3 regions of the Dactylosporangium darangshiense genome follow, and region 3 is predicted to be linked to each of the others. Evidence: riboswitches for the same ligand, from Rfam matches in the RefSeq annotation. Region 3 holds a riboswitch; each other region holds the start of a gene.
The links. A riboswitch is a leader RNA that binds a small molecule or an ion and turns the genes downstream of it on or off. The one in region 3 is predicted to bind cyclic di-AMP.

Region 1: linked by a shared signal. The riboswitch ahead of ABD901_RS42370 (C40 family peptidase) and the one ahead of ABD901_RS03445 (coiled-coil domain-containing protein) in region 3 are both predicted to bind cyclic di-AMP.
Region 2: linked by a shared signal. The riboswitch ahead of ABD901_RS52655 (C39 family peptidase) and the one ahead of ABD901_RS03445 (coiled-coil domain-containing protein) in region 3 are both predicted to bind cyclic di-AMP.

Annotation. Positions count from the first base shown of each region.
Region 1 covers NZ_BAABAT010000036.1:69,803-75,353, forward strand. Annotated here, with positions in the region: gene ABD901_RS42360 (BlaI/MecI/CopY family transcriptional regulator) at 1-187, shown strand, start outside; gene ABD901_RS42365 (M56 family metallopeptidase) at 184-1,143, shown strand; cyclic di-AMP (ydaO/yuaA leader) riboswitch at 1,345-1,477, shown strand; gene ABD901_RS42370 (C40 family peptidase) at 1,490-2,488, shown strand; gene ABD901_RS42375 (adenosylmethionine--8-amino-7-oxononanoate transaminase) at 2,497-3,765, opposite strand; gene ABD901_RS42380 (VOC family protein) at 3,797-4,204, opposite strand; gene ABD901_RS42385 (DUF5937 family protein) at 4,279-5,256, opposite strand; gene ABD901_RS42390 (MFS transporter) at 5,324-5,551, shown strand, end outside.
Region 2 covers NZ_BAABAT010000063.1:25,770-31,320, reverse strand. Annotated here, with positions in the region: gene ABD901_RS52660 (transglycosylase domain-containing protein) at 1-1,242, shown strand, start outside; gene ABD901_RS52655 (C39 family peptidase) at 1,744-2,586, opposite strand; cyclic di-AMP (ydaO/yuaA leader) riboswitch at 2,596-2,767, opposite strand; gene ABD901_RS52650 (hypothetical protein) at 3,097-3,996, shown strand; gene ABD901_RS52645 (L,D-transpeptidase) at 4,082-5,215, shown strand; gene ABD901_RS52640 (cupin domain-containing protein) at 5,230-5,551, shown strand, end outside.
Region 3 covers NZ_BAABAT010000001.1:765,533-771,083, reverse strand. Annotated here, with positions in the region: gene ABD901_RS03465 (tetratricopeptide repeat protein) at 1-451, shown strand, start outside; gene ABD901_RS03460 (hypothetical protein) at 501-968, shown strand; gene ABD901_RS03455 (SAM-dependent methyltransferase) at 1,025-1,816, shown strand; partial or broken gene ABD901_RS03450 (chitinase) at 1,813-2,397, opposite strand; cyclic di-AMP (ydaO/yuaA leader) riboswitch at 2,645-2,791, shown strand; gene ABD901_RS03445 (coiled-coil domain-containing protein) at 2,801-3,823, shown strand; gene ABD901_RS03440 (hypothetical protein) at 3,895-4,323, opposite strand; gene ABD901_RS03435 (MarR family winged helix-turn-helix transcriptional regulator) at 4,320-4,745, opposite strand; gene ABD901_RS03430 (App1 family protein phosphatidate phosphatase) at 4,787-5,551, opposite strand, start outside.

The DNA.
Region 1 (5,551 bases), on a different contig from region 3:
GGCGCACGTCTATCACGCGGTGACCACCCGCGAGGAGCACGGCGCCGGGCTCATGCGCGAAGCGCTGACCGACAGCGGCGACCGGGAGCAGACCCTGCTGCACTTCCTCGGCCAGATGACCCTGGATGAGGCCGCGGCGCTGCGGTCGGCGCTGAACACCTACGAGCGGAAGATCACCGGGTCGTGAGCACGATCCTGCTCGCCGCCTACGCCGCGGCGCTGGTGCTGGCGGGCGGGCCGAGGCTGGCCCGCGCCCGATGGGTGGCGCGGGCACCCGGGCTGGGCCTGTACGCGTGGCAGATGTGGTGCGCCGCGGTCGTGACCGGTGCGCTGCTGACTGGGATCACCGCGACGCTGCACTGGGACCACACCCACGACCTGGTGTGCCGGGCCTGGCGGGTGTGCCTGGACGCGCTGCTCGGCGCGCACGGCACCGCCGCGCAGGCCCTCGCCGTCGGCGGCGCCGGCCTGCTGGGCGTCCTGGCGGTCCGATTCGCGCTGGCCGGGTGGCGGCTGGCGCGGGCCGAGCGGCGGCAGCGGCGCCGGCTGCGCGGGCTGCTGTCGCTGACCGGCCGGGCGATGCCGGAGCTCGGCGCGACGGTCGTGCCCGCCGCGGAGCCCGCCGCATACCTGCTGCCCGGCGGCGGCGTCCGCGACGTCGTGTTCACCTCGGCGGCCGTGGACCACCTCACCGGCGAGGAACTGCACGCGGTCGCCGCACACGAGCGGGCACACGCCACCGGCCGGCACTACCGCCTCGTCCGCACGGCCCGGCTGCTGGACCGGGCGTTCCCGTGGGCGCCCTGCTTCGCCACCGCCGTGCGGCAGGTGCACCGGCTCGCCGAGCTGCGCGCCGACGACGTCGCCGTGCGCTCCAACCCGCCGATCGTGCTGGCCCGCGCCCTCGTCGCGCTCGCCGAGGCAAACGCCCGGCACACCGGCACCAGGGCGGGCGGGCCGGACGACGCGAGCGCGCTGCTCGGCGCCGACGGCGGGGACGCCACCGAACGGCTGCACCGGCTGCTGCACCGGCCCCGGCCGCTGCCCGCCGCGCTGACCCGCGCCGCCGCCGGCCTGTTCACCCTCCTGCCCCTGATGCCCGTCGCCATCGCGGCACTCCAACGCTCGCCGCTGGCGCCCTAGGCCGCCGCCGACAACGACTATGATCACCGGATTTCGCACCCGATCGCACCGACAAATGGCCGTCTAGCAGCACTTCTGTGCATTCCGGTCACTCGACAATCTCCTACGGTGCGTAGGAGATGGGTTGTGCCGAATGGGAGCGATGCGTAAGGTCAGCTCCGGCCGGGCTTCCGGAGCGCTGATCACCCTGGTCGGCGCCGGCGTCCGGCGCCGCCGAGTCGATGTCGAGCCGGGGACCCAACCGCAGCATCCGGGGTGTATCCGCGTTCCGCGGTAGGGCGACCTTCCCGCCCGAACCCGTCAGCTAACCCGGTAGGCGGTCGAGGGAAGAAGGAGCCTGCCGCACGTGCCGCCACGCCGCCCGCGCCGCGTCCTGACCACCAGCCTCCCCGCGCGCGCCATCGTCGCCGCGCTCACCGCGGTCGCGGTGCTGCTCGCCGGCACCGGGGCGGCCCAGGCCGCTCCGACCCCGGCGGAGCTGGAGGCCCAGATCGACCAGATGTGGAACCAGCTCGAGCCGACGATCGAGCAGTACAACCAGGTCCACACCCAGCTCAAGGACAACCAGGCCAAGGCCGCGGCCCTGCAGCAGCAACTGCAGCCGCTGGAGGCGCAGGTCGACGCCGCCATGGGCAAGATCAGCGACATCGCGGTCCGGCAGTACAAGACCGGCCGGGTCACCGCCATGCAGGTGGTCCTCGGCGGCGACGACCCGACCGACATGCTCGACCAGCTCGTGGTCATCAACGCGATCGCACGCAACGAACGCGCCCAGATCCAGAGCGTGGCCGCCGCCCGGGACAAGCTCGCCGGCGACAAGCAGACCCTGGACGCGCTCATCGCCCAGCAGGCGACCCAGGACGCCGACCTGGCGGCGAAGAAGACCCAGATCGAGGGCAAGCTCGCCGAGCTGCAGAAGCTGCGCCAGCAGGCGTACGGCAGCAGCGGCGCCACCGGCACCCTCAAACCCGTCGCCTGCCCGGTCGAGTACCTCGGCGGCCCCGGCGGCACCGCCGCGAAGAAGGCGTGCGAGCTCATCGGCAAGCCCTACATCTGGGGCGCCGCCGGCCCCAAGGGCTACGACTGCTCGGGGCTGACCATGGCCGCCTGGGCCGCCGCCGGGGTGACGCTGCGGCACTACACCAAGTGGCAGTGGGAGGACGCCAAACCGGTCGCCAAGGCCGACCTGCGCCCCGGCGACCTGGTGTTCTTCTACAGCGACCTGCACCACATGGGCATGTACGTCGGCGGCGGCTGGATGGTCCACGCCCCCACCACCGGCGACTATGTCCGCATGGCCAAGCTCGACGGCCGGCCGATCACCGGCTACCGCCGCCCCGGCTGACCCACGCCCTAGGCGACCTCGGCGGCGGCGAGCACCGCCGCGCAGATGCGCTCCAGGTCGTCGTCGGCGGTGATGTAGGGCGGCATCGTGTACACGAGGTCGCGGAAGGGCCGCAGCCAGACGCCGTGCTCGACGGCCGCCTTCGTGGCGGCGGCCATGTCGACGTCGTGGTCGAGCTGGACGACGCCGATGGCGCCGAGGACCCGCACGTCCAGCACGCCGGCGCGGCCGCGGGCCGGCGCCAGGCCGTGGATCAGGCCGGCCTCGATGCCGGTCACGGTGCCCGCCCAGTCGCCCGAGAGCAGCAGCTCGATCGAGGCGTTCGCGACCGCGGCCGCGAGCGGGTTGCCCATGAACGTCGGGCCGTGCGCCAGCACCGGGGTCTCGCCGCGGCTGATGCCCTGCGCCACCCGCGGGACGCACAGGGTGGCGCCCATGGAGAGGTACCCACCGGTGAGCGCCTTGCCGATGCACATCACGTCGGGCGTGACGCCCGCGTGATCGGCCGCGAACAGCGCGCCGGTGCGCCCGAAGCCGGTCGCGATCTCGTCGAAGACGAGCAGGACGTCGTGCTCGTCGGCGAGCTCGCGCAGGGCGTTGAGGTAGCGCGGGCTGTGGAAGCGCATGCCGCCGGCGCCCTGCACGACGGGCTCGACGATGATCCCGGCGACCTCGTCGCGGTGGCGGCGCAGCGTCTCGTCCAGCTCGGCGACGTACGCGGGGTCGTACTCGACCGGGGGCATGGGCACGAACAGCTGCTCGGGCAGCACGCCGCGCCAGAGGCTGTGCATCCCGCCGTCGGGGTCGGTCACCGACATGGGGTGGAAGGTGTCGCCGTGGTAGCCGCCGCGCCAGGTCAGCATCCGGCGCTTCGCGGGACGGCCCAGCGATCGGTGGTACTGCAGGCACATCTTGATCGCGACCTCGACCGACACCGACCCGGAGTCGCAGAAGAAGACGTGCCGCAGCGGGCCGGGCGTGATGTCGACGAGGGTCCTGGCGAGGCGCACGGCGGGCTCGTGCGTCAGGCCGCCGAACATGACGTGGCTCATGCGCCCGACCTGCTCGCGCACGGCGGCGTCGAGGGCCGGGTGGGCGTACCCGTGAATCGCCGCCCACCACGAGGACATCCCGTCGACGAGCTCCCCGCCGTCGGCCAGCCGCAGCCGCACGCCCGACGCCGACGAGACCACCAGCGGGCGCTGGGTCGCCGGCATCGGCGCGTACGGGTGCCAGACGTGCTCACGGTCGAGCGCGATCAGCTCGTCGGGGTCCATGGCCCGACGATATGCCGATCTCCGCCCGCCTTTAGGGCTGCGTGATGTTCACCATCCACTGGATGCCGAACTGGTCGGTGCAGGAGCCGAACTCGTCGCCCCACATCTGCTTCTCCAGCGGCATGGAGACCTTGCCGCTGCCGGACAGCTTGTCCCAGTAGCCGCGCAGTTCGATGCCGTCGTCGCCGCTCAGGCTGATCGTGATGTGGTCGCCGGGGGTCAGCGTCATGTTGGCCGGCGTGTCCGAGGCCATGATCGTGTAGCCGCTCGGCGTCTCCAGCTGGGCGTGCATGATCTGGTCGGCCATGCTCGAGTCGTCCGAGCCGAACTCTCCGAACGTGTTCATCCGCAGCTCCCCGCCGAACACGTTCCGGTAGAACTCCATCGCCTGCCGGGCGTTGCCGCGGAAGTTGATGTACGGGTTGAGCCTCGTGGTCACAGCAAACTCCCTTGGTCGTGTGACGTGCGCGATAGCCCGAGCCTAGTGCGCCGCAACGGCCCGTGAGGGAAGGTTCACTCGCCCGATGCGGCCAGCGCGTCGCCGAGCGGGGTGCGCCGGTAGAGCACCGAGCGGCCGGCTCGCGCCGAGCGGACGAGGCCGGCGCGGCGCAGCACCGCGAGGTGGTCGCCCACGGCGCCGACGGCCAGGCCGAGGCTCGCCGCCAGCTGCGTGGTGCTCGCCGGGCTGTCCAGCGCGAGCAGCAGCCGGGCGCGGGAGCGGCCGACCAGCTCGGCCAGCGCACCGCCGCCGGTCGGGGGCTCCCACAGCGCGGCGACCCCGCGCGCCGGGTAGACCAGGGCCCGCCGCCACGGCGGGTCGAAGAACGCGCCGACGCCGGGCCAGATCAGCACCGACGGCACGAGCAGCAGGCCCGCGCCGTCGGACGGGACCGTCCGGGCGGCCGCGCCCGCGTCGCGCGGCGGGTCGAGCTCGAGGGCGCCGTCGTGCCAGCGCAGGTCGCGGTGCAGGCCGTCGAACGCGGCCGCCCAGCCGCCGGCGCCGAGGCGGCCGGCACGGTGCACCACGTCGGTCTCGCAGATCGCGCGCAGCTGGGGCCAGTCGGGTGCCAGCAGGGCCGACCAGGCCTGCTCCAGGGCCGTGGCCAGCCGTTCGACGACGTCGGCGGCGGACAGCACTCGATGTACCGAATCCGGAACCCTGGGGCCCTGGGCCAGGGCCCGCGCGATCTCCCGGCGGGCCACGGGCAGCGGCGTCGCCCGGACGGCCTCGAGGTCCGCCGCGATGCTCTGCTGCATCCCCAGCGGCGGCGGGCCGACGAAGTCGGCGCCGTACCGGGCGGTGTGCAGCGCCACGACCGCCTCGACGTCGGTCTCGGCCCGCAGCCGCTCGTACGCCGGGCGCAGCCGCGCGAACGGGCCGAGCGGCGACAGGCCCGCAAGGCGACGCAGCAGGCTGCCGAGCTCGAAGAGCGGCGACACCCCGAAGCGCGTGTGCAAAAGGTCGGCGGCGTCGACCTCCAGCCGGAGCATGCCCTCGACCTTACGTCGAGGGACGAAACCCTAACCCCGGATGTGGTACCTCCCTGAGCCTGACGACATGACCACGTACACGTCGGTGCTGCGCGACGGCCAGTTCCGGGTCCTCTTCGGCACCCGCACGCTGAGCATCCTCGCGGACACGCTGCGGATCGTCGCGCTCTCGCTGCTGGTGTACGCCGCGACCGACTCGCCCGCGCTGGCCGCGCTCGCCTACGGCATCGGCTTCCTGCCGCAGCTGCTCGGCGCGGGCCTCTTCGGCGCCCTCGCGGACCGGGTCCGGCCCCGG
Region 2 (5,551 bases), on a different contig from region 3:
AACGACTGCACCGCGGTACCGAAGGAGCACAACGACTGGGGCTTCTTCTGCGACTACTTCCGTCTGTGGTGGAACAACCAGCCCGAGTTCGGCGCCACACCGACGGACCGCGACGAGGCGTTGCGCACCGGCGGGTACAACATCGTCACGTCTTTGGATCCCAACATCCAGGCGGCCGCTCTGTCGCAGTCGCTCGGCGTCTACGGCTACGGCAACGCAAGGTCGCTGCCGCTGGCGGCGGTGGCCCCCGGCAGCGGCCGGATCCTGGCGATGGCCGTGAACCGCCACTACAGCCTCGAAGCCAACCCGCCGCAGCACCCGAACTACCCGAACACCGTGAACCAGCTCGTCGCGGGCGGCAGGAACGTCGCCGGCTACCAGGCCGGCTCGACCTTCAAGATGTTCACGATGCTGACCGCCCTGGAGAACAACCTGCCGTTGAACACCCACTTCAAGGCCCCCGCCCGCCTGGTCACCATCTGGCCGGGCAGCGGCAACGGCAGCTGCGGCGGCCGCTGGTGCCCCGCCAACGAGAGCCCCAGCTGGATGGACGGCGACCGCACCATGTGGAACGGCTTCGGCCGCTCGGTCAACACGTACTTCGTCTGGCTGGAGCAACAGGTAGGCGCCCGCAAGGTCGTGGAGATGGCCCAACGCCTGGGCATCACCTTCCGCGCCGCCGAGGACGCCACCATGGCCGCGAAGGCCGACCAGTGGGGCTCCTTCACCCTGGGCGTGGCGTCGACGACTCCGCTGGACCTGGCCAACGCCTACGCGGCGGTGGCCGCGGGCGGCGTGTACTGCCAGCCCCTGCCGGTCCTGTCGATCACCGACTCCGACGGCAAGCCCGTTGACGCCGCCGGCCCGAAATGCCGCCAGGTCGTGGACCCCGACGTGGCGGCGGCGGCAACCGACGCGGCCCGGTGCCCGGTGGGCAAGTCCTCCGTGTACAGCAAGTGCGACGGCGGCACGGCGGAGGCGGTGTCGGGCATCCTGGCGGGCCGCCCGGTAGCGGGCAAGACGGGCAGCTCGGAGTACAACGCCACGGAGACGTTCGTAGGCTTCACCCCGCAGATAGCCGCCGCCGGCATCGCGGTCAACGCGGACAACCCCAACGACCAGGTGGGCGGCGGCATCTCGAACTCGGTGAACTCAGCGGTGGCCCAGACAATGGCAGCGGCTCTACGCGGCCAGCCCGCCAAGAACTTCCCAGCTCCCAGCCGAGCCCGCGCCATGGGATAACGTTCCGTGACAGAATCTCACGCAACGCAGTTAGGTCGGATCGTGATTTGGTAGCGTCCTGTACCGTAAGGCATAGACCGGAGCACGCCGCCGCCGAAGCCGTCCTCGATCGATCCACACCGGCGACGCATCGGCCCAGCGACGTGAACGATCTCGACCAGCAGGGCAGCGACACGCGTCACGTGCGCGTACACGTGCCGCAGCCCTCGGACGGCGCCGACCATCCCACGCGGGCGTACGCAACCGGCATTGCGTACGTGGGATCGCGGCTCGCACGAGGGCTCCAGGCCGGACCGCGTCGCCGGCCGGTGTGGGCGCCGCGCGCGACGGCGCCGACGGTGAACGACGTGGCGGCACGGCGCGAAAGCGGCAGGCGCGGCCAACGCCAGGACGGCGCGGACCGCGAGCGACGTGGCGGCACGGCGCGAAAGCGGCAGCAGCGTCCCACGCGAGCCGCGCGCGACGCCTGCCGTGGTCAGTACAGCTAGGTGATCAGTACAGCTAGGCCGCGTAGCCGCGCTGGGCGATCCAGTTGGCCATCTTCGCGACGGGGAGGGTGTACGCGCCGACGCCCTCCGCGTCGGCCGGGTCCGCGATCCTCACGGTCTCGCCGCCGTCGCGGTAGCCGACGATCGTGAGGTAGTGCCCGCCCGGGTAGGAGTGGCTGTGGCCCCCGTCGTCGACCGTCGAGCCGGCGATGTTCGCGACCACCGCGTAGCCCGAGCCGATCGCGCTCACGACCGACTTGCGCAGCTCGTCGACGTCCGCGGAAGTCGCCGACTCCCCGCGGATGAAGTGGGGCTCGTAGAAGTTGGTGCCGGTGAAGGAGTTCAGGGCCCTCGCGGTGTCCTCCGACGAGTTGGTGCCGCCCTCCGTCGTGCCCAGGCGCTCCGCGACCTGGGACTGCGACGGGAACAGGCCACGCGCGGTCAGGGCGATGCGCGTCGCCGCCGGGCCGCAGTAGTAGTAGTTCTCCTGCCAGGCGAACTGGTACGAGACGTCCTTCTGGGACGGCTGGGTCGGGGTGGGAGACGCGGACGAGGCGGACGGGGCGGGCGACGACGAAGCGGAAGGCTTTGTGGACGTCGGCGCGGCGGCCGGTGGGGGTGCGTCGCCGCGCTGCTTGGCGCGGGCCGCCGACGACGTCGAGACGCCGTCCACTGTGGACTCCGAGCCGGCCAGGGACGTGGCGTCGGAGGCGGGGTGGTGGTCCAGCGTGGCCACGCCGATGCCGGCGGCCGCGGCCAGGACCAGGGAGGCGGCCGCTACCGGGAGGCGGCGGCCGAGAGGGCGGCGGCCGGACGGAGGGGGTTGCGAGTGGCGGGACTTGTAGAAGTACGACAACGGGGGCACCGCTCCTTCCGCAGCCGCTTACCGGGTTAGCTGACGGGTTCGGGCGGGAAGCTCGCCCTACCGCCGGGGGCCCGAACGGGCACCGGCGGATTCACCCCGGGTGATGCGTGGGTCCCCGGCTCCTGCGCGCGCGACCGGCGGTGGCGGGCGCATAACTCAGCGGATTCGCTTCGGCGTCACCCACCGTGAGTGACTTCGGGCCGCGGCGAACGACATTGACGGTAAACGCGCCGCTCAGGGCACCTGTATCACCCTGCGGATTCAGCCACAGGGCGTGACGCTCATACGAAGGGTGACCGGGTGCGTACGGCCCCCGCGCCGATTTTCACGCCCGAAATCACCCCCTCGACCACCCGGTCCTAGTCTCGCCGGATGCTCGACGGTGCCGACGAAAACCCGCAGCTCAGCGACGCGACGACCGAGCCCGGTCCGCGTCACCTGCGGCCTCGCCGAGGTCGCCACGCTGCCGCACTTGCCGCCGTTCCCGCCCAGATCAGGCGGATGAACGCGGCGATGCCCGCGCAGGTCAAGCGACTGAACGCGGCCGTGCCCGCGCAGGTCAAGCGACTGAACGAGGCCGTGCCTGCGCAGATCAGGCGGTTGAACCTCGCTCAGATCACGCGCCTGCACACATCCCGGGGCGAGAGCTTCCTGCTCCCCGCCGCCGGGAACGACCGGATGCGTCGCGGGCTGGCCACGGCGGCCGTGCTCGCCGTGGCGGCGTTCGGGATCACCACGACGGTGGCCGGGAACGGGCCGGGCAGCGGCTCGGCGGTGAGCCTCACGGCCGAGGCGGACGGCGGCGTCTCCCGCACGGACGGCGGCTCGGTCGCCTCCCGCGGCCGCGGCCGCGACCACGCGGCGGCTCCGAGCGCCAACGCAAAGCAGAACCAGACGAACTCGAAGCAGACAGATCCGGCCCAGGCCGCGTCGAAGGCGCCGGCCACGGCGGACCCGACGCCGACGCGGCCCGCGCCGGTCGGCGGGCTCACGCAGGCCGAGATGGACAACGCGGTCGCGATCGTGGACGTCGCAAAGCGCGAGAACCTGCCGAAGCGGGCGGCCATCGTGGCGCTGGCGACCGCGCTGCAGGAGAGCCACCTGCGCAACCTGGCCAACCCGAACCTGCCCTCGTCGCTCGACCACCCCAACCAGGGCGTCGGGTACGACTACGACTCCGTCGGGCTGTTCCAGCAGCGGCCCAACTGGGGCTCGATCGACCAGCTGATGGACCCGCACGAGTCGGCCCGCCGGTTCTACGCGGCGCTGGTGCGCATCCCGGGCTGGGGCGACTACGCGATCACGGTCGCCGCGCAGATGGTCCAGCGCTCCGCGTTCCCCGACGCGTACGCCAAGTGGGAGGGCCTGGCGACGCAGATCGCCGACACCACGATGCAATAACCCGGGTAGTCACACGATTGCCGGCCCGGTCTCCTCCGGGCCGGCACGACGATGCCTCTATGGACAGACAACCATGGCAGGCAACATGAGACGTTCCCTGACTGCGCTCCTCGTCCTCGCGGTCGCAGCGTCGCCGGCGCTGGCGGCCTGCGATGGGCACGGCAAACCGGTGGCGAAGAACACCGCTCCCCCGCCGACACCCGTCGGGCTGGCGATCTCGCCGACGACCAGTGACGGCGGCGTGCCGATCAGCACGGAGATCGGGCTGAAGGTCAGCGACGGCAAGGTGACCGGCGTGACGCTGACCGACTCGGCCGGCCAGGCGGTCGCCGGCGCGCCGCGCGCCGACGGCAGCTCCTGGGTGCCCGCGACCGCGCTGAAGTACGGCACGTCGTACACCGCGAAGGTCACGGCCGTCGGCGCCGACGGCAAGCCGGTGACGAAGGAGACGACGTTCACCACGGCGGCGAAGCCGCAGGGGCAGCAGATCAACTCCGACCTGAATCTCATCAACGGCGGGACCTACGGCGTCGCGATGCCGATCGTCGTCGAGTTCGGCACCGAAGTACCGCCGGAGTCTCGCGCGGCGGTCCAGCAACGGCTGTTCGTCACGAGCGATCCGCCGCAGCCCGGGACGTGGCACTGGTTCGGCGGCAAGCAGGTGATGTACCGGCCGGAGCACTACTGGCAGCCCGGCACGAAGATCACCGCGCGCAAAGCCCTCAACGGCGTGACCGTCGGCAACGGGCACACCGACGAGGACTACACGGCGACGGTCACGATCGGGCGCAAGCTCACGATCGACATCGACAACGCCACCAAGCAGTTGACCGTGTACCAGAACGACCAGCCGATCAAATCGATGCCGGTCAGCCTGGGCAAGGCGTCGACCCCGTCGTCCAGCGGCACCACTGTGATCATGTCGCGTGAACCGTCGACGGTGTTCCGCACGCCCGAGTACACCGCCTTTGTGGAGTACGCCATGCGCCTGACGTGGGGCGGCCAGTACATCCACGCCGCACCGTGGTCCGTTGGCGATCAGGGCAAGCGCAACGTCTCGCACGGCTGCACCAACGTCTCCACCGCGAACGCCCGCTGGCTCTACGAGTCGGTGCTCGTCGGCGACCCGGTGACCACCCGCGGTACCGAGGTGGCGCTGGACCCGGGCGACGGCTGGACGGCGTGGGACATGTCGTGGGCGGACTACAACAAGGTCTAGAGGGGGAGAGAACCATGGAAGTGATTCGCGCGCCCAGCACCAGCCGCCCTGCGCCGCAGCAGCGGTACTCCGGCGTGGCCTGGATCGGCCGGGACGTGACGGCGATGGAGCCGTCGCGCCTGGCCACGTTCCACGCCCAGTTCAACCCGTGCGCGCGCACCGCGTGGCACAGCTGCCCCTACGGCAGGGTGCTGCACGTGCTGCACGGCGTCGGCCGGGTCCAGCGCCGCGGCGGCCCGGTGCACGAGGTCCGCGCCGGCGACACGATCGTGGTGTCGGCCGGCGAGTGGCACTGGCACGGCGCCGGCCCGCACACCTTCGTGGCCATGGTCTCCA
Region 3 (5,551 bases):
CGACCTGCTGACCGAGCACCGCGAGTCCTCCCTGGTGGCTCGCTGGGCGCTGTGGATGGTCCGCAACGGCGCGCTCGTGGCCGCGGTGCCGTGGCTGCTGTGCATCGACCCACCGAGCCCGTGGCCGGCCCGGGCGATCGTCGCGGCCGTAGTGCTGGTCCTGTTCCTGGCCAACGCCCAGTGGTCGCGCCGCCGGCTCATCCGCCGCCCGGGCCCGCCGAACGCGCTCCTCGGCCTGATGCGCGTGCCGCTGGTCCTGGGCGCGGCGGCGCAGCTGGCCGTCATCGTGGCCTGCGGCGTCCTGCCGCCCTCGCTGATGCCCCTGCCGGACTTCATCGGCGTGCCGGCGTTCATCTCCATCGCCGGCGGGCTGCTGCTGTTCGGCGGCTGGCTGCCGTGGGTCGCCTTCCGCGCCGTGGCCAGGCTGTTCCGGGCACCCGCCGGGCGGTGAACCTCCGTAAGATCGGGCGGCGTCAAACGATCTAAGGAGACCGCTCGAAATGCGATTCCTCACGGCGGCCGCCGTCGCGGCGGCAGTGCTGGTGCTGGCGACCGGGTGCGGCGGCGACACCGCGAACAGCACCGCGCAGGCCGCCGCCGGTGCGACGAGCGCGGCGGCACCGGCGTCGGCCGATCCGGGCACGCAGGCCTGCCGCGACGTCAAGGCGGTGCACCTGGAGTACTTCGCGAAGTTCAGCGACGTCTCAGCCAAGGCGCTCGATGCGATCCAGCACAACGACCACGCGGCCGCCGAGTCGCTGCAGACGCAGGAGGCTGCCGCGGCCAAGGACTGGAACGCCAAGCTGGAGCCGCTCGCGCCGAAGGTCACCGATCCCGAGCTGCGTTCGGCGGCGGACGCCGTGCTGGCGGCGCTGAAGCGCTACGCGGAGACGCTGGGCGTGACCGTCGGCGACGTGCTGAAGGCCGGCGCCGCCCTCACCACCGCGTTGAACAAGGCCTGCGGCTGAGCGGTCGCGCCTATGCTGTCGGCAACGTCGGTCAATGGCAGGACATGGAGGACCGCATGGCCGCACCCTTCGACACCGATCGGCCGCATCCCGCGCGCGTCTACGACTATCTGCTCGGTGGGAAGGACAACTTCGCCCCGGACCGCGCGGCGGCCGAGGCGGGGCTGAAGGTCAACCCGAACGCGGCGACCGCCCCGCTGCAGAACCGGGCGTTCCTGCGCCGCACGGTGCGCTTCCTCGCCGAGGAGGCGGGCGTCCGGCAGTTCCTCGACATCGGCACGGGCCTGCCGACCTCGCCGAACGTCCACGAGCTCGCACAGGCAATCGATCCGTCCTGCCGCATCGTGTACGTCGACAACGACCCCATCGTGCTGGCGCACGCCCGCGCGCTGCTCACCAGCGCGCCCGAGGGCCGCACGGCCTACGTCGACGCCAACCTCCAGGACGGCAACCGCATCCTGCAGGCGGCGGAGCTGCTCGAGAACCTCGACCTCGACCGCCCCGTCGCGCTGCTGCTCTTCGCCATCCTGCACTTCCTCGACGAGGACGACGACCCTTACGGCCTGGTCGAGCGGCTCATGGCGGCCCTGCCCAGCGGCAGCTACCTGGTCCTGTCGCACATCACCGCGGACTTCGAGCCCGAGGAGTGGGCCCGCTTCACCGCGATCATGCGCAAGCAGGGCATCACCACCCGGCTGCGCAACCGCGAGGAGGTCGCCGGCTTCTTCGACGGCCTCGAGCTCGTGGAGCCCGGCGTGGTGCCGATCCTGCGGTGGCGGCCGGACGCCGGTGAGTCGCTCACCGACGCCCAGGCCGCCCTCTACGGCGGGGTTGCCAGGAAGGCCTAGCAGGACAGGGCGCCGCTACCCACGCCCACGCCGAGAATCCCCACGAAGCGCTGGTACGCCGAGACCCGGCTCTGCACCTGGGCCGGGTTGCGGCCGTTGCACTCCAGGCTGCCGTTGATGCTGCGGATGGTCTCGCCGAATCCGGCCCCGTTGACCATGGCGTTGTGCGGGGTCATGGTGCCCGGGCCGCTCTGCGTGTTCCAGTACCACAGCGCCGTCTTCCAGGCCACGGCCGCGTCGGTCTGCACCAGGTTGGGGTTGTGCAGCAGGTCGATGCCGAGCGCGTCGCCGGCCGCCTTGTAGTTGAAGTTCCAGCTCAGCTGGATCGGCCCGCGGCCGTAGTACGCCGCCTGGCCGGCCGGGCAGCCGTAGGACTGGCTCGCGTCGCAGTAGTGGGGGTAGTTGGCGGTGTTCTGCTCGACGATGTACACCAGCCCGCCGGTCTCGTGGTTGACGTTGGCCAGGAACGCCGCGGCCTCCTGCTTGCGCACCGCGTCGGAGCCGGTCCTGGCGAACGCGGGGTAGGCGGACAGGGCGGCCACCAGGCCCGAGTACGTATAGAACGAGTTCCGGCCCGGGAATCACCGAAGCAGTGAACATCATCGTTTTATGAATAATATTTACGGTACCGTTGAGCCTGCGCGACGGCCCCACGATCGGGAGCGACAGAGTCACTCACCGTGAGTAATCAATGTGATCTGAGACACACTCGGCCGCAGTGCGGGAGCTAGCGAGGATCTTCGCACAAACGGTGCGGTGCGCGTTTTCCGCGCCCTGGGTACAGTGACCCACGGTCACGTCCATGCGGGCACCGCCCCACGGTGCCGGGCGTGGCTGCCGCCCAATCGCCGCACCGTGGCGAACCGGGGACCCACCGTTACGTTGGGGTGAATCCACCCTTCTTCGGAAGGGTGGTAGGGGTCGTTCCGTCCCGAACCCGTCAGCTAACTCGGTCGGCGGCCGACGGAAGGAACAACGAACCAGATGTCATCGCGACATCCCCACCGGCGCGTTCTGATCACGCTGCTGGCGGCACTCGTGCTGGGTGGGCTCGCCGCCACGCCCGCTTCGGCCGAGCCCAGTGGCGACCCGGGCGACGAAGGCGCCGCCGCCAATCCGACCCTCGGCTCCGTGCTGGAGGACACCACCCGGGCCTGGACCGACGCCAAGGCGCGCTTCGACGCCTCCGTCAAGCACCAGGCCGAGCTCACGACGCAGCTGCAGTCCACCGAGGCGCAGCTCGCCTCGCTGCAGGACCAGGTGTCCTCGATCGCCGTCGCGGCGTATCGCACCGGCCCCCTCACCACGTTCGCGGCCCTGATGGACGCCGACAGCCCCGACAGCTTCGCCGAACGGGCCGGCTCCATCAACGAGCTCGCACACCACAACGACAACCTGCTGCACCAGTTCAGGGTGCTGCGCGAGGCGCAGGCCTCGCAGAAGAAGGCGCTCGACGAGGAGGTCGCGACCCAGCAACAGCAGGTCGCGACGATGGAGCAGCAGAAGAAGGAGGCGGAGAAGGCGCTCGCGCTGGCCGGCGGGCCGAGCAAGGGCTTCGTCTCCGCCAACCTGCCGGTCGCCGACCCGGTGAAGCGCAACTCCGACGGGTCGCTGCCCAAGGAGTCGTGCAACCAGGACGACCCCACCACCACCGGCTGCCTCACGCCGCGCACGCTGCACGACATGCAGACGGCACAGAAGGACGGCTTCAAGCGGTTCGTGTCCTGCTACCGCCCGAGCGGGCCGTATGAGCATCCCAAGGGGCGCGCCTGCGACTTCTCGGTGCAGAAGACGAGCGGATTCGGCGGGGTGGCCACCGGCGACGACTTCGTCTACGGCTCGACGCTGGCCGCGTACTTCGTCAAGAACGCCTACAACCTAGGCGTGATGTACGTGATCTGGTTCAAACAGATCTGGACACCGGCGGCCGGCTGGCACCATTACAGCGGCGTCGCAGGTGACCCATCCAGCGATCACACCAACCACGTGCATCTCTCCGTGCTCTGACCCTTGCGTCTGCGAGCGGCCGGTCGACAGGACTCCTGTCGACCGGCCGTTCTCGTACGCCGGTCGGGAGGTCAGCGCCGCAGTTCCGCTTGCGCGCGGGCGGTGACCTCGGCCAGGACGCGCCCGGCGACGGCGAGGTCGTCGGCCTCTATGCCGCCGTAGAGGCGCCCGGTCAGCTCGGCCGTGTCGGCGCTGATCTCGGCGTGCCGCGCCCGGCCCGCCTCGGTCAGCACCAGCCGCTCGCCGTCGAGCTCGGCCAGCCCCAGCTCGACTACCCCGGAGGCGGCCGCCTCGGCGGCGCCGGCCTCGATGCGCAGCCCGTCGGTCATGCGGGCAATGAGCCCGGCGCGCTCGACCGCGCCGCCGGACAGCGTGGCCACGTTGATCGCGACCCACTGGTGGAACGTGGTGCCGGTGCGCGCCAGGATGCGCTCGAGCAGCGCGCCGGTGGCGATCTGGGCCTGCCCGATGAGCTGGCCGTTGAGCACTGGTGTGGTCATGACGGGTCTCCTTCGAGAAGCTTCTCCAGCGTGGCGACGAACGCCTCGGTCTGCGGCGAGCCGGGACCCCCGATCGGGGCCAGCAGGCGCTCCTGCAGCCCGCGGACGATCCCGACCGCCTCCCCGGTGACCGCGCGCCCCCGTTCGGTCAGTGCCAGCCGGACCGCGCGCGTGTCGGCCGGGTCCGGCTCGCGCTCGATCAGGCCGGCCGCCTCCAGCGCGCGGGCCAGCTTGGACACGTACAACGGCTCCAGGCCCGTCCGGTCGGCCAGCCCGCGCTGGCTCGGCCGCTCCGGCCGTCCGTAGAGGTTGGCCAGCAGCGTGTATTGCGCGTGGGTGAGCTCGAGCGGCGCGAGCGCACGGTCGACCAGCACCCGCCAGCGCATGGACAGCCGCCAGACCAGGGAACCGGGCGTCGTCATGCCAGAAACAGTACATGGCTATAGTAGCCATGGCTACTAATTCAGAGGATCTCCGTGTCGCGCAGCAGGCGCCACAGGCCGGCGCCGTCGGGCGCGGACAGCCAGCGCGCTTCGTTGGGCGGGAAGCGCTTCGAGCTGCCGGCGACGCCCGGGAAGGCGCCGGCCAGCACCGCCTGGGTCGGCGAGAGGTGCCGGATGGCGACTGCGGCCACGCTGTCGGGGTGCTCGGCCGCGAACTCGGCGTAGATCTCCGGGTCGTGCTGGCCGTCGTCGCCGACGAGCAGCCAGCGGATGTCCGGGAACTCCTCCGCGAGGCGGGCCAGCGAGGCCCGCTTGTGCGCCTGGCCGCTGCGGAAGAACCGGTCCGGCTGCGGACCCCAGTCGGTCAGCAGCAGCGGGCCGGCCGGGTACAGGTGCCGGGACAGGAACCGGGTCAGCGTCGCGGCCACGTTCCAGGCGCCGGTGGACAGGTAGAAGACGGGTGCGCCCGGGTTGGCGTTGACCAGCCGCTCGTACAACACCGCCATCCCCGGCACCGAGGCCCGCGCGTGCTCGTCGAGCACGAACGTGTTCCACGCGGCGAGCAGCGGCCGTGGCAGCGTGGTCACCATGACCGTGTCGTCGACGTCGGAGACGATGCCGAAGCGGGTGGTGGCCGGGTCGATGATCCGGATCGGCGCCTCGACCGGCGTGCTGTTCTCGCTCTGCAGGGTGACGCTCGCCCAGCCCGGCGCCAGGTCGGCCTCGACGACCACGTCGATGAACCCGCCCCGGTCGCAGCGCACCTCGCAGGTCCGCCCGCCCGC